4 regions of the Pseudoalteromonas sp. HL-AS2 genome follow, and region 3 is predicted to be linked to each of the others. Evidence: predicted binding sites of a transcription regulator. Region 3 holds the regulator's gene; each other region holds the start of a gene.
The links. The regulator LexA, encoded in region 3, represses DNA repair genes until DNA is damaged. The targets are predictions, from matches to a motif close to TACTGTATNNNNATACAGTA.

Region 1: a site for LexA is predicted at 1,877-1,896, ahead of RB215_RS09795 (exonuclease domain-containing protein). Genes of this name have one in related genera too.
Region 2: a site for LexA is predicted at 1,248-1,267, ahead of ruvC (crossover junction endodeoxyribonuclease RuvC). Genes of this name have one in related genera too.
Region 4: a site for LexA is predicted at 2,054-2,073, ahead of uvrD (DNA helicase II). Genes of this name have one in related genera too.

Annotation. Positions count from the first base shown of each region.
Region 1 covers NZ_CP133571.1:2,089,362-2,092,579, reverse strand. Annotated here, with positions in the region: gene RB215_RS09810 (YeeE/YedE thiosulfate transporter family protein) at 1-58, opposite strand, end outside; gene RB215_RS09805 (outer membrane protein transport protein) at 62-1,321, opposite strand; partial or broken gene RB215_RS09800 (MFS transporter) at 1,551-1,742, opposite strand; gene RB215_RS09795 (exonuclease domain-containing protein) at 1,908-3,218, shown strand, end outside.
Region 2 covers NZ_CP133571.1:1,963,811-1,967,028, forward strand. Annotated here, with positions in the region: gene ruvB (Holliday junction branch migration DNA helicase RuvB) at 1-46, opposite strand, end outside; gene ruvA (Holliday junction branch migration protein RuvA) at 54-671, opposite strand; gene ruvC (crossover junction endodeoxyribonuclease RuvC) at 674-1,198, opposite strand; gene RB215_RS09195 (FtsX-like permease family protein) at 1,328-3,218, opposite strand, start outside.
Region 3 covers NZ_CP133571.1:3,031,082-3,034,299, reverse strand. Annotated here, with positions in the region: gene RB215_RS14120 (PaaI family thioesterase) at 1-424, opposite strand, end outside; gene RB215_RS14115 (SRPBCC family protein) at 523-975, opposite strand; gene lexA (transcriptional repressor LexA) at 1,255-1,872, shown strand; gene coxB (cytochrome c oxidase subunit II) at 2,347-3,218, shown strand, end outside.
Region 4 covers NZ_CP133571.1:130,379-133,596, forward strand. Annotated here, with positions in the region: gene uvrD (DNA helicase II) at 1-1,989, opposite strand, end outside; gene RB215_RS00610 (hypothetical protein) at 2,304-2,522, shown strand; gene RB215_RS00615 (YacL family protein) at 2,637-3,005, shown strand; gene RB215_RS00620 (dUTP diphosphatase) at 3,112-3,218, shown strand, end outside.

The sequences.
Region 1 (3,218 bases), 940 kb from region 3:
CTATACCTATTAATGCACCGCCTATTGCAGCCGACACTGGGGTGAATTCTGTTACCATTTTTTAAATTTCCCAAACAATAGAAACACCTAAACCGGTTTGTTTCATTTCGATTGATACTTGCTGATTTGGCGCTAAGTAGTTAGCACCCGTTACTTTTTTTGCAGGCGAATAAAAAGCCATAGCGTTTAATTGTACCTTGTTGGTAAAAGAATGGCTAAAGCCCGTTGTAAAATGCCACTCTTGAACGCCCGGCGCTAAAATATTTAATATAACTTGGGACGAAGGAATAGGTTGCTCGGTGTAAGACACCCCAAAGCGAATCTTTTGTTGCGATGTACGCTGCCACTGATAACCAAGCTTATAAATAGTCATATCGTTCCAGCCAAATCCAGCGCCGCCGTTAGCTCCTAAAGGCGCTGACATTAAGTTATTGATTGGATTTGCAATACTTTTTACTTCGCTGTAATTTATTTTTTGCCAATCAAATACCACCTGATTACTAGGTGTAAGCTTATAAGCTGCACCAAGTTGAAACGAACTTGGCAGATCAAATCCGCCTTGCTCTGCAAACAAACCTTTATAGCTATCAAACTCTTCCATCGACACTGCTGAGCGGTAACTTGCGCCTAAACTAAGCGATGAGTTAATTGCATGGCTTATACCTAATTGAACACCAAACCCTGTACTTGTATCTGTGCCATTATTAGTAAGCGCTTCTGGTGATTGCGAAAAAGGAGCAAAGTTTTCAAGCCCTTGTGCTTCAAACTGTTGCACCACGTAAATGGGGGATACACCAAGGCGTGTTTGTTCATTCAACTTATAGCTTAAGGTTGGGCTAATAAAGAGTTGCTTTAAATCAACGCCTGCCGTACCAGCGTAAAAGGTGCCTTCAGGAGCGGACTCTGCGCCGTACTCGGTATTCATACCGCCGTTGCCATACACTAATAAACCAATATTTACTTTTTCATTTAATTGATGACCAATAGCAAATTCTGGAATTGCAAACACGGTGTTGTCGCTTTTTTGTGTTTTTGCTGCAAGATAAAATGCGCCGGGGTAAAAAGTATCTACTTTTGATGCAGTGTATTTTCGCTCAGGAGAAAAAAGCTCTAAGCCCAGAGATAGCTGTGTTCCGTTTGGTAAAAAGGCTGCTGGATTATTAGCGCCAGACATTAGCTCTTCTGACAGCGCTACACCTGCGCCAGCCATACCTTTGTGGGTCATGCCGTAGCCGTGAGTAAAATAACCATTCGTAGCAAATGTACTAAATGAGCCCAACGCGCACGTTAAAGCTAAGCCTGATATTAACTGTTTTTTCATTTTGGTAGACACATAAAGTTGGAATTGGCGGACAATAGCTAACTTTTGATATTCTAAAAAGGAATTTAAATAGATTACTTATAATAAAAGGTAATAGAACAATGGCTATAAAGTTAAAATAAATGAGTATAGATTGCTAATTAACCTTTAGGTTATTTAAATCGCCATTATTAAATGGCGCTATTGTGTGCAAAGGCAAAGCGGCGACTAATATCACCGCTTTTAAAAATCACATAGATTCGAGCGTTTTACCGCGCGTTTCTTTAATGTATTTAACAACAAAAAACAGGCTTATAAGTGCCGATAACGCATAAAATCCGTAAGCACCGGCAAGGCCTATATTGGCAAGCATAATAGGGAAGGTCATAGTAATTGCAAAGTTAGCAATCCACTGCGCACTGGCGTCCACAGCAAGGGCTGCTGCATCATAATTAGCGTAAGAAATAATATTATTAGCACTATTAATGGTGCTAAATCTAATCCTAATTAACGCCTGATAACTCAAAGCATTACTGATTACAACTTTAAGATTGAATAATAAGCATAAATACTAGATACTGTTTTTATATACAGCTATGGCAATGTTATGAAAAAAGAATTACCAGCAAAATACTATTTAGCACATTTTAGAGAGCTTATTGAGTTTGTAACAAGTAAATGTATGCATTTACTTGAGCCCAAGCACAGCGAATTTATTAATAAAATTAATCAGCTTGATGAGCAAAGCCAGTGTATGTTGGCGCGCGTGTATTCGCGCAAACCCTATTTAGTACAAGCGCAGTCCCTCACTTATGAAGAAATAACCTCGCCGCATCAGGCTATTTATACGCTAAAAAAAGCAGGTATTTTATTTGAGCCGAACGAGCAGCATTATTCACAGCTTTTGGCGCACTTAACCAAACCTGCTTTACTAGAGTTACTAAGTAATTACGACGAACAAATAAGCTATAAAAAGAGCGCCGCTAAAGGCGCGCTGGTGGATAGTGCCCGTGAGTTTTTTAAAAGCTGCCCGCACGAGCTTGCACCGCTTTATAGCCAGTATGTAATTAATAACCGCAGCGATTATTATGAGTATTTTGAGTTTTTATTTGCAGGTAAACTAAGCAGTGGTGATGTGAATCATCAAAATCGTTTTGTAATGCGAGACTTAGGTTTAACCGCTACGCGTGAAGGGCATAGCGAGAGCTTATCGCGCTTTGAAACGAAGGCCGAGGCGCAATCAAACTATTTATTAAACCGTTACCGATTAGCATTTAAAAATATAACCGATGAGAACGATTACGTTGCTTTAGCGCTGCAGGTTCTAGTGCAAGCTGCGTATGGTGCAATAGCTGTTGCGCTTAAAAATAAGTTATTAGTACAGCTTTTTAAACAGTTAAAAAACACCAATAGCGAACTTGCTTTTAGTTTACTTGAAGGGTGTGTGGATGATAGCGAAGCACACGAAATTCAAATAAGAGAGCAATACAGGCTTGGTAATAAACAGTGGGTAAAAGCACGCTTAGAAGCCATTATTGAAAATCCGCTAACGGATGATTTACTGTACTTTGCTGACGACTTTTTAATGCGTAAATTTAATAAGCAAACGCGTTCGCGTTTAAGCACTATGCTTGCTGATACTCAGTGCGTACTCGAAATTGACGAATTATACCGAGGTGAAGTAGAGCAAGGTGTAAACGATTATTACACTGGCCAAGGTATGCAGGTATTTAATACCGAAAACACATTGTGGCAAAGTTTGTTTGGTTTAGTATTTTGGCACGAATTATTTATTGATACCCCTTATCCGCCATGCAATGAGTTTGATATTTATCCGCAGGTATTAAGGCTTGGTAATTTTTATGCAGCGCAACCAGCGCAAATAAATGAGCGCTTAGCACAGTGCCAAACACCTCAG
Region 2 (3,218 bases), 1.1 Mb from region 3:
CGTTGGGTTTTTCAGTCGCGTCAATTAAGCGATCAGCTTCGATCATAGGTTACTCACAGCATTGATTTTAAAGATTCTTTAATAAGAACCTCAGTAGACATATCGGGTTTACTTACTGATTTTACTGCTTTTTGCGCTTGTGGCAATTTATAACCTAGCGACACCAAAGCCGACACAGCATCATCGGCGGCATTATTAGCAATTGTTGCGTCGCTAAACGGCTCAATAACCGCACTGTCGCTGGAAGGGGTGAATAAATCGTTGCCCCAATTTTTTAATCTGTCTTTCATTTCGAGTACTAGCCGCTCGGCGGTTTTTTTACCTACACCGGGTAATTTAACTAAGCTTGTGGAGTCTTCGTTATTTACACAGCTTACAAATTGCTGCGCCGACATACCCGACAAAATAGCTAAACCTAGCTTTGGCCCTACGCCATTGGCCTTTAATAACTCTCTAAATAAGGCACGCTCTACCTTGTTGTTAAAGCCAAACAATAGTTGTGCATCTTCGCGTACTACAAAATGAGTATAAACAATGGCACTTTCGCCAACTTTAGGTAAGTCGTAAAAGCAGGTCATTGGCATTTGCACTTCGTAGCCAACACCACTTACCTCTAATAATATTTCGGGAGGTTGTTTTTCTACTAAAATACCATTTAAGCGACCAATCATAGTTATTTCCTTAAACGTCCTCTAACGGTTTTGCTTGCGCTACCCGCTAGTTTTATTAAATTTTGTTCTGAGTGCGCATGGCAAATAGCAATAGCCAGTGCATCGGCGGCATCAGCTTGTGGCGTACCAGGTAGTTTTAAAATGTTTTTAACCATATGCTGTACTTGAGTTTTATCGGCGCCACCATTGCCTACTACGGCTTGTTTTATTTGCCTTGCTGAGTATTCAAATACTGGTAAGTCGGCCATTGCAGCGCCTACAATAGCAGCACCACGTGCTTGGCCTAGCTTTAAGGCTGAGTCGGGATTGTGCGCCATAAACACTTTTTCTATCGCGAAGGTTTCTGGCGAAAACTGCTCTATAAGCTGGGTAATGCCTTGGTAAATCATTTTAAGTCTTATATGAAACTCATGATCCGCTAATTTAATGCAACCACTGCCTAAATAAGTGAATTTAGACCCCTGATGCGCTACAACACCGTAGCCAGTTAAGCGTGAGCCTGGATCAATCCCTAAAATTATGGCCAAAAAGCACTCTCATTATTGTTATTCGTTAATTAGGCTAATAATGCCAGAGCACTGTATAAATTACCAGTAACAATAAAACAAAAACGCCCACTTAAGTGGGCGTTTTCCTTTTGCTTAAATATTGGCAACTTAACCTAACGCACGCACCAGCCCTTGGGTGTTTTGCTTAAGTGTGCGAGCAATCATAAAATAGCCTAACCCCGCTACAAACACTCCACCTGCCACCGGTCCTATTATCCAAATATGTGGATGTAATTTACCCGCCAGATCAAATAACTGCTGCTGTACAACTAATAGTGCAATATCACTAAAAAAAGCGGCAACTAAGCCGGCCAAACCACCAAGCAATAAAAACTCATATAAAGTAGCGTTTTTAATAAGCCGGCTTTTTGCACCAAGTGTGCGCAGTATTACAATTTCTTGCATGCGCTCGCCTAAGCTTGCTTGCACTTGCGATATTAATACCAGTGCACCACACAACACCACAATAGTAAGTACAAAGCCAATTGCAAGTGACACTTGCTCTATGGTTGATTGTATTTGTTTAACAAAGTTACCTACATCTATGGCGGTAACCGTTGGATAGCTGCGCAGCAATTGGCTAAAGTCGCGTTTTTGATCAGGCTCAATACGTACCGACGAAATATACGTTGCCGGAAAGTCTTTGAGCACATCAGGACTTAAAATAATAAAAAAGTTTGGCTTAAGGGTGGCCCAGTTTACTTTACGCACGCTGGTAATTTTAGCATCAAACGACTGCGCACCAATTAAAAACGTTAACGTGTCGCCAAGTTCAACATCTAAACGCTCAAGCATAGACTCCTCAATAGATGCCTCTGCTAATGTGTTTTCATTAAACCACTGCCCTTGCACTATTTCGTTTTGCGCTGGCGGCGTTTCAAGCCAGGTTAAATTTAGCTCGCGACCAATACCAGCGCGTGCCTCTTCATCTTTTTTCTCGTTGTCTTGCAGAGATACTTCTCGCGCTACCAACTCGCCATTTACCGCATTTACCCGGCCACGAATGGTGGGATAAAACTCCGATACCTGAATGTTTTTTTGCGCCAAATAAGTATTAATTGGCTCAAGTTCGTTTTGGGTAATATTGACTAAAAATGCATTGGGAGCATCATCTGGTAACTGCGACTGCCAATCGGCTATCATGTCGTTTTTAAGTACCACTAAAAATAGTAATAGCTTAATAGCGAGGGAAAAGCTGATCAGCTGGACTGCATTCACATTTGCACGCTTTTGAATTGACGCAATTGCCAGCGACCAACTGTTACCCGGCTTTAAGCCTAATTTACGGCCACCACCAAATATAACTTTAGACACCAAAAACAACACGCCAATTAAAGTAAGGGTTGAGGCAAACAAAATCAGAGTAATTTTTATATTATTGCTAAATAGCCACATGAGTAAAAACACGGTAAACGCACTCATAGCTAAGTGCACCCTGCTAACCGCTAGTTTATCGCCTAAGTTACGACGCAGCACTCGCAATGGCGGAATATCAAATAAATCAAATAAGGGCTTGATAGAAAACATCACAGCACAAATTACACCTGTACTAATTGCCACTAACCACGGCTTAAAACCCGCCATTGGCAACGTTGTACCCATGCTTTTTGCTAAATAATGTGTCGCAATTTCTTGTAAACCATAGCCAATTAATAAACCCACTGTTACCGCCATTAAACACACCATTAATAGATGTGTAAGGTAAATTTTGCGGATCATTGCCCGGCTACCACCTAAGGTTTTCATCATAGCAACTGGGTCGTATTGGCGTTCACAATAACGCTTTGCAGACACCGCAATTGCCACTGCGGCTAAAATAATGCCCAGCAAACCTGCTAGCAACAAAAAGCTTTCTGCACGGTTTAAACTATTAGATATTGGCGATTGGCGATCTTTTACGCCATACCATTGCTGGTTTTCTTTTAACTGCGGTTTTAGCCAATCATAAAAACTATTTATATCGCTTTCATCGCCGGCATAAAGCTGACGATAAAACACT
Region 3 (3,218 bases):
CAGCTGCGGTCATTTTTGATACGCAGCAAAGCTCGCCGCGACTATTCGTTATTTTTATTTCCCATACTGAGCTACGCTTGCCAATATGAAACGCTTTTGCGGTGGCGGTTAAGGTGCCATTACGCGAGGCTTTTAAATGGCTGGCACTGATCTCTTGCCCTACACAATAAAATTTAGTGAAGTCGACCACAAAATTAGCCGCGTAGCTGGCAACACTTTCGGCTAAAACCACGTTTGCTCCGCCATGCACCATGCCTATAGGGTTATGGTGCGCAGGAATTGCTGGCATAGTGGCAACTAAGTAATCATCACCAATTTCAGTTATTTCAATCCCCATGGTTTTCATCAGTGTACCTTGGCCATTTATGCCTTGGTCTAACTGCTTACAAAACGCTAAAGTAATAGGTTGATGCCAAATACTCATTGTTACTCCTTTAAAGGTTGAAAACGATAACCGATAATACGATTTTTCATGGCGATATGATAGCCAAATTAGTGCAGCTACTGCATGGTAATACAGTGCTACTTTTTGCTTTCTACATAGTGCTTAATTTCATCGAGATCTTTTTTTAGCATTTTACGCATCGAACTTTTAAGAAAAAACCCTATCACTGCAGAGATCATTTTTACCCAAATAGACTCAGAGCTATCAGAAAAAGTCATGGTTAAACAGGTGCTAGGTTCGGCGGCGGTAAGTGACAGCTTAGTGGTATAAACTGCCCCGCCATTTTCTGCGCGAGTGCAATAGTATTCATTAGTAACAGCTTCGGTGATCCACATGGTTTCTGAGGCTGCTTTGCCAAAAATTTTTCGTGTTTCTAACCATTTTAGGCCCACTAGCCCTTGTGGTGGCTTCTCGATTATTTTTACATCAATAATGCCAGACAGCATATTGGCACTGTTTTCGATGTCAGTTATTGCCGCCCATACTTTACGTTTAGGACCGTTAATTATTACCGCTACAGTGATATTCATAACACTCTCCGTTAATTCACATTGATGAAGTTAAGGCCCATTACAAAAACGATAGCTAACTAATTTTTAATAACAGCAACAACTTAGTAGTTATGTAATTAATGTAACGTAAAACTAACACTATCGTGATCTGCGTAATTTTATCTGTAATTTACTTGGTAATTTTAAGCTTAGACCAATGCCACCTTTGGCAGCAAAGGCGAGGAGTAATTTAAATTTGCGATTTTCAGATAACTGTATATACTCACAGTTAAATGTACTGTATGGAAAACCAGTTGTATGCGACCATTAACTAACCGCCAAGCGCAAATACTCGAACTTATTAAAGTGTTTATTAAAGACACTGGTATGCCTCCTACACGCGCAGAAATTGCACAAACATTAGGCTTTAAAAGTGCTAATGCAGCAGAAGAGCATTTAAAAGCGCTGGCTAAAAAAGGCGCTATTAAAATGAAACCAGGCGCTAGCCGTGGTATTCAACTTATTGAAGAAGATGAACCAGAACAACTTGGTTTACCGTTAATAGGTCGTGTAGCTGCCGGCGAACCTATTTTGGCGCAACAACATGTTGAGAGCCATTGTAAAATTGACCCGTTAATGTTTAAACCCGCTGCCGATTTTTTATTGCGTGTAAATGGTATGAGCATGCGAGATATTGGTATTATGGATGGTGATTTACTGGCTGTTCATCGCACTCAAGTTGCCGAAAATGGCCAAGTTATTGTTGCCCGCGTTGATGACGATGTAACGGTAAAACGCTTAGAAAAAGCAGGCAAAAAAGTATTATTGCATGCTGAAAATAAAGAATTTTCGTCGATAGAAGTGGATCTTGAAAAGGAATCTTTTAATATTGAAGGCTTAGCTGTTGGGGTTATTCGTAATGCTGACTGGATGTGACAATTAAGCTGTTATAGCTATGTAAAATATCGGCATAATTTAATAGCTCAGATAATTAATGCGCACTTTTTAGTGCGCTTTTTTTTTGCCTTTTTTTTGTGAAAATTCCGCTGCAATGAAAAAATTATATTAAGTTTATGTTTTTTATCATTTAAGTATTTAATACTCGTTATCGCTGTCTTTTTATTTGTAACCCTTGCTGTTGCTCACTTCCTGCTTAGAACAAAATTAAATAAATCCCATATTTACGCTAATCCCCTAATATTATTTGATTATTTTTCAAACTAAAACTTGCTAGTTGTTCAATTATTAACTAATTGTTAATGGGCTGGACTAACAATAACTCACAGCTTTAGTTTTGAGAAAATATATTTATATATCCGGCAGCAATACAAAAATAAAAAATAACAAATTGGCATTTAAAGCTTATGTCTTTTTGTTTTGCACTCGCAACAGTATTAAAGGAGCTGTCACATGGGTAAATTGAGCTCTACCTTGTGGCTTATATTGTTTGTTTTTCCGCAGTTAGCATTGGCAAATAGCCAATATAATATGCGCAAAGGCGTAACCGATATAAGTAATAATGTTTATCAACTACACATGACCATATTTTTAATATGCTGTGTAATAGGCGTGATTGTATTTGCCGTTATGTTTTGGGCACTTATTCATCATCGTAAATCTAAAGGAGCAGTTGCTGCTCAATTTCACGAAAGTACCAAAGTAGAAATACTCTGGACAGCAATTCCATTTGTTATTTTAATAGCAATGGCAGTCCCCGCAACTAAAACATTAATAGCGATGGAAGATGCCAGTAAAGCGGATATCACTATTAAAGTAACTGGTTCACAATGGAAATGGCATTACGAATATATGGGGGAAGATGTTGAGTTTTACTCAATACTTGCCACACCGCAAAATGAAATTGCCAACCTAGCCGATAAAAACCCCAACTATTTACTTGAGGTAGATAAGCCTCTGGTATTACCGATCAATAAAAAAGTACGCTTTTTAATGACCTCCGACGATGTTATTCATTCTTGGTGGGTGCCCGATTTTGCTATTAAAAAAGATGCAAACCCGGGGTTTATTAACGAAACGTGGACCAACATAAACGAAGTCGGTATTTATCGCGGTCAGTGTGCTGAGCTATGCGGTAAAGATCATGGCTTTATGCCAGTGGTAGTAGAGGCTAAGTCAGAGGCCGATTTTAAAGTTTGGCTAGCAGATGCTAAACAAGCAAAGCAAAAAGCAGCAGCAGCAGATGCTGCATTACTTGACCAAACACTCCCTAAAGAAGAATTAATGACTTTGGGTGAGCAAGTGTATATGGCCAATTGTGCTGC
Region 4 (3,218 bases), 310 kb from region 3:
GTGACTAACTGATGCGCTAAAACGCCCTGCAGCGGGTGGTCGAGATACTTGGGTTTTAATACGAATTTCTTCAACACAGTCCTCGGGAATTTCCCGTAAAAAGCGCGATGGTGTATGGTATTTTTCTTGTCCGTATAAACGACGGCTTTCGGCATGGCTAATATATAGTTTATCCATAGCGCGGGTCATACCTACATAACAAAGGCGGCGTTCTTCTTCTAAACGGCCAGACTCTTCATTACTTTGTTGAGAAGGGAACATACCTTCCTCTACGCCAACCATAAACACTAACGGAAATTCTAAACCTTTAGCTGAGTGCAATGTCATCATTTGTACGGCGTCTTCGTGCTCTTCTGCTTGTCCTTCACCAGATTCAAGCGAGGTATGCGCTAAAAAGCCTTGTAGAGGAGAGCTATATTCTTCTTCCTCAGGCAATTCGTACTGATCGCAAGCGCTAATAAGTTCTTCTAAGTTTTCTACTCGGGCACGGCCTTTTTCACCTTTTTCGGCTTGGTACATTGCCATTAACCCAGAAGTTTGAATAACGTACTTAGCTTGCTCATGTAGCGTTAGATCGCTAATTTTATCTTCAATATGCTCTACTAGTTCGACAAACTTACTCACTGCACCAGAAGCGCGGCCAGATAAATGTTGTTGCTCTACAATTGCTTTTGCTGCATACCAAAGTGGTAACGATTCGGCGCGTGCACAGTCGCGTATATGGCTTAGCGTTTTATCGCCAATACCACGAGCTGGAGTATTAATTACTCGTTCAAATGCAGCATCGTCTTGACGGTTACCTATTATGCGTAAGTACGACAGGGCGTCTTTAATTTCTTGGCGTTCGAAGAATCGCATGCCGCCATAAATACGATACTTTAGGCCTTCTTGTAGCATGGCTTCTTCGAGTACACGTGATTGCGCATTACTTCTATATAAAATAGCCGCATCTTGCAGCGCATTGCCGGCATTTAACCAACTACGCAGTTTACTACTTACAAAACGCGCTTCGTCTAGCTCGTTAAATGCGGCGTAAATAGAAATAGGTTCGCCCTCGTTACCGTCGGTCCATAAGCTTTTACCCATACGCTCTGAGTTATTTTGGATCAGGGCATTTGAGGCTTTTAATATAGTGGCGGTAGAGCGATAGTTTTGCTCAAGACGAATGGTCTCTGCGCTAAAGTCAGTTAAAAAACGTTTAATGTTTTCTATTTTTGCACCGCGCCAACCATAGATACTCTGATCGTCATCGCCAACAATCATAATACTATTGGAGTCGCCAGCAAGTAGTTTTAACCATGCGTATTGTATGGTGTTGGTGTCTTGAAACTCGTCTACTAACATGTGTGCAAAGCGCTGTTGATAATGGCGCAGTAGTGTAGGGTTATTTTTGAGTACTTCGTAGCTGCGCAGTAGTATTTCGGCAAAATCGACTAAGCCTGCTCTGTCGCATGCTTCTTGATACGCCGCGTACACGCGCAGCATCATTTGCTCGTTAATATCGTAGGCTTGAATATCTTTAGGGCGAAGTGCTTCATCTTTTTTAGCGCTTATGTACCAACCAAACTGTTTAGCGGGCCATTTTTTATCATCAATATTCATCGATTTTAATAAACGTTTGATCATACGTAGCTGATCGTCTGAGTCTAAAATTTGAAATGCTTCGGGTAATTTTGCTTCACGGTGGTGCGCGCGTAAAATACGGTGCGACAAACCATGGAAAGTACCAATCCACATACCACCAACCGGCGCTTTTAGCGTCTCTTCAACGCGAGTACGCATCTCTTTAGCTGCTTTATTAGTAAAGGTAACCGCAAAAATACTATACGCTGAGGCTTGCTCAACTTGCATTAGCCAAGCAATACGATGAACCAACACTCGTGTTTTACCAGACCCAGCACCTGCTAATACCAGCATGTTTTGTAGTGGGGCTGCAACGGCATCGCGTTGTTTGTCGTTTAAGCCATCGAGTAATTGTGAAACGTCCATCGTTACGCCTTTTTAATCAATAATGCGGGCAGTATAGCAGGTGTTTTTGTTAGGCTAAATAAAATACTGTTTTTATACACAGCTATTCATAAAATTATGTTCTAAACTAGTAGCTTGATAGCAAATCAAAAAAGAAAAAGGTTAAAAAGATATAATAAAAATTGCTAATTTGACCTCAATTTAGTAAAAATCACCACAGCGTTAAACTGATAAAAATACAACTATATGATTTGTAACATTTATTAAATTGGCATAGAGTGTGTAAGTAATTCTATAGCTAAAATATAAAAATTAAATAAACTACAGAGGTTAGTATGTCAGGACAAGGTTCAGGCGGTAACGTAATCGCAGCATTATGTAATATATTTTTCCCGGGGTTGGGGCAGCTAGTGCAAGGGCGTATTCTTGCCGCGCTTATATTCGCTATATTATTTTTTGGTGGTGCGGCATTATGGTTTTTAATTGTGCCAGGAATAATTGCCGCTATTGTATATGTTTGGGCAATTATTGATGCAGCACGTTATAGATCGTGACGTAATTAATATTAAAGCTTTATAAAATAGCGCCTTTTGGCGCTATTTTGCTTTTTAGCGTCTGCAGCTATTTACGTATATAATTGCGCAACTAACGATTTAAAAGCGATACGTATGGAATATCAATTTATTCGCGATCCAATTAGCGGATTACGCATTAAAATAAGTAGCGAGCATGCCATAATTGGCCGCTGGTTAAACGAAGAAATAGGCAAAGATAAAATAGCTATGGTGCAAGCGCTTATTGCATCGGTGAGTTCAAGCTTTGAGCCTTTAACGCTAAAGGGCCAAGAAATAGATTTAATTTTAACGAAAGACGAAGCTCTATTTGAAGCCCATGCTCTGCACCAAGACAGTGAAGATCTTATGGCTTATCAAGACGACGATTTAATGCTTGAAGAAAATGGCCTAAGCAGTGGTTGTGGTTTTGAAGATTTTATAGACCTAATAAACTCATGGCATGAGTTTACGACTTCAAGATAAACATAGTTAGCACGCTAATGAAAATATACAGCAATGCACAACAAGCATTTTATCTGTATTATTACACTAATGAAAATTTAGCTAATCAAAAACGACAGGAATTGATATGTCTGCCAATTTAAACAAACTAGTAGTGATGCTAGAAATGCAAAATGCCATGAATACCAAAGTACATGACCAATGGTTTAGCCAAGGGTTTGATTGGTACAGAGC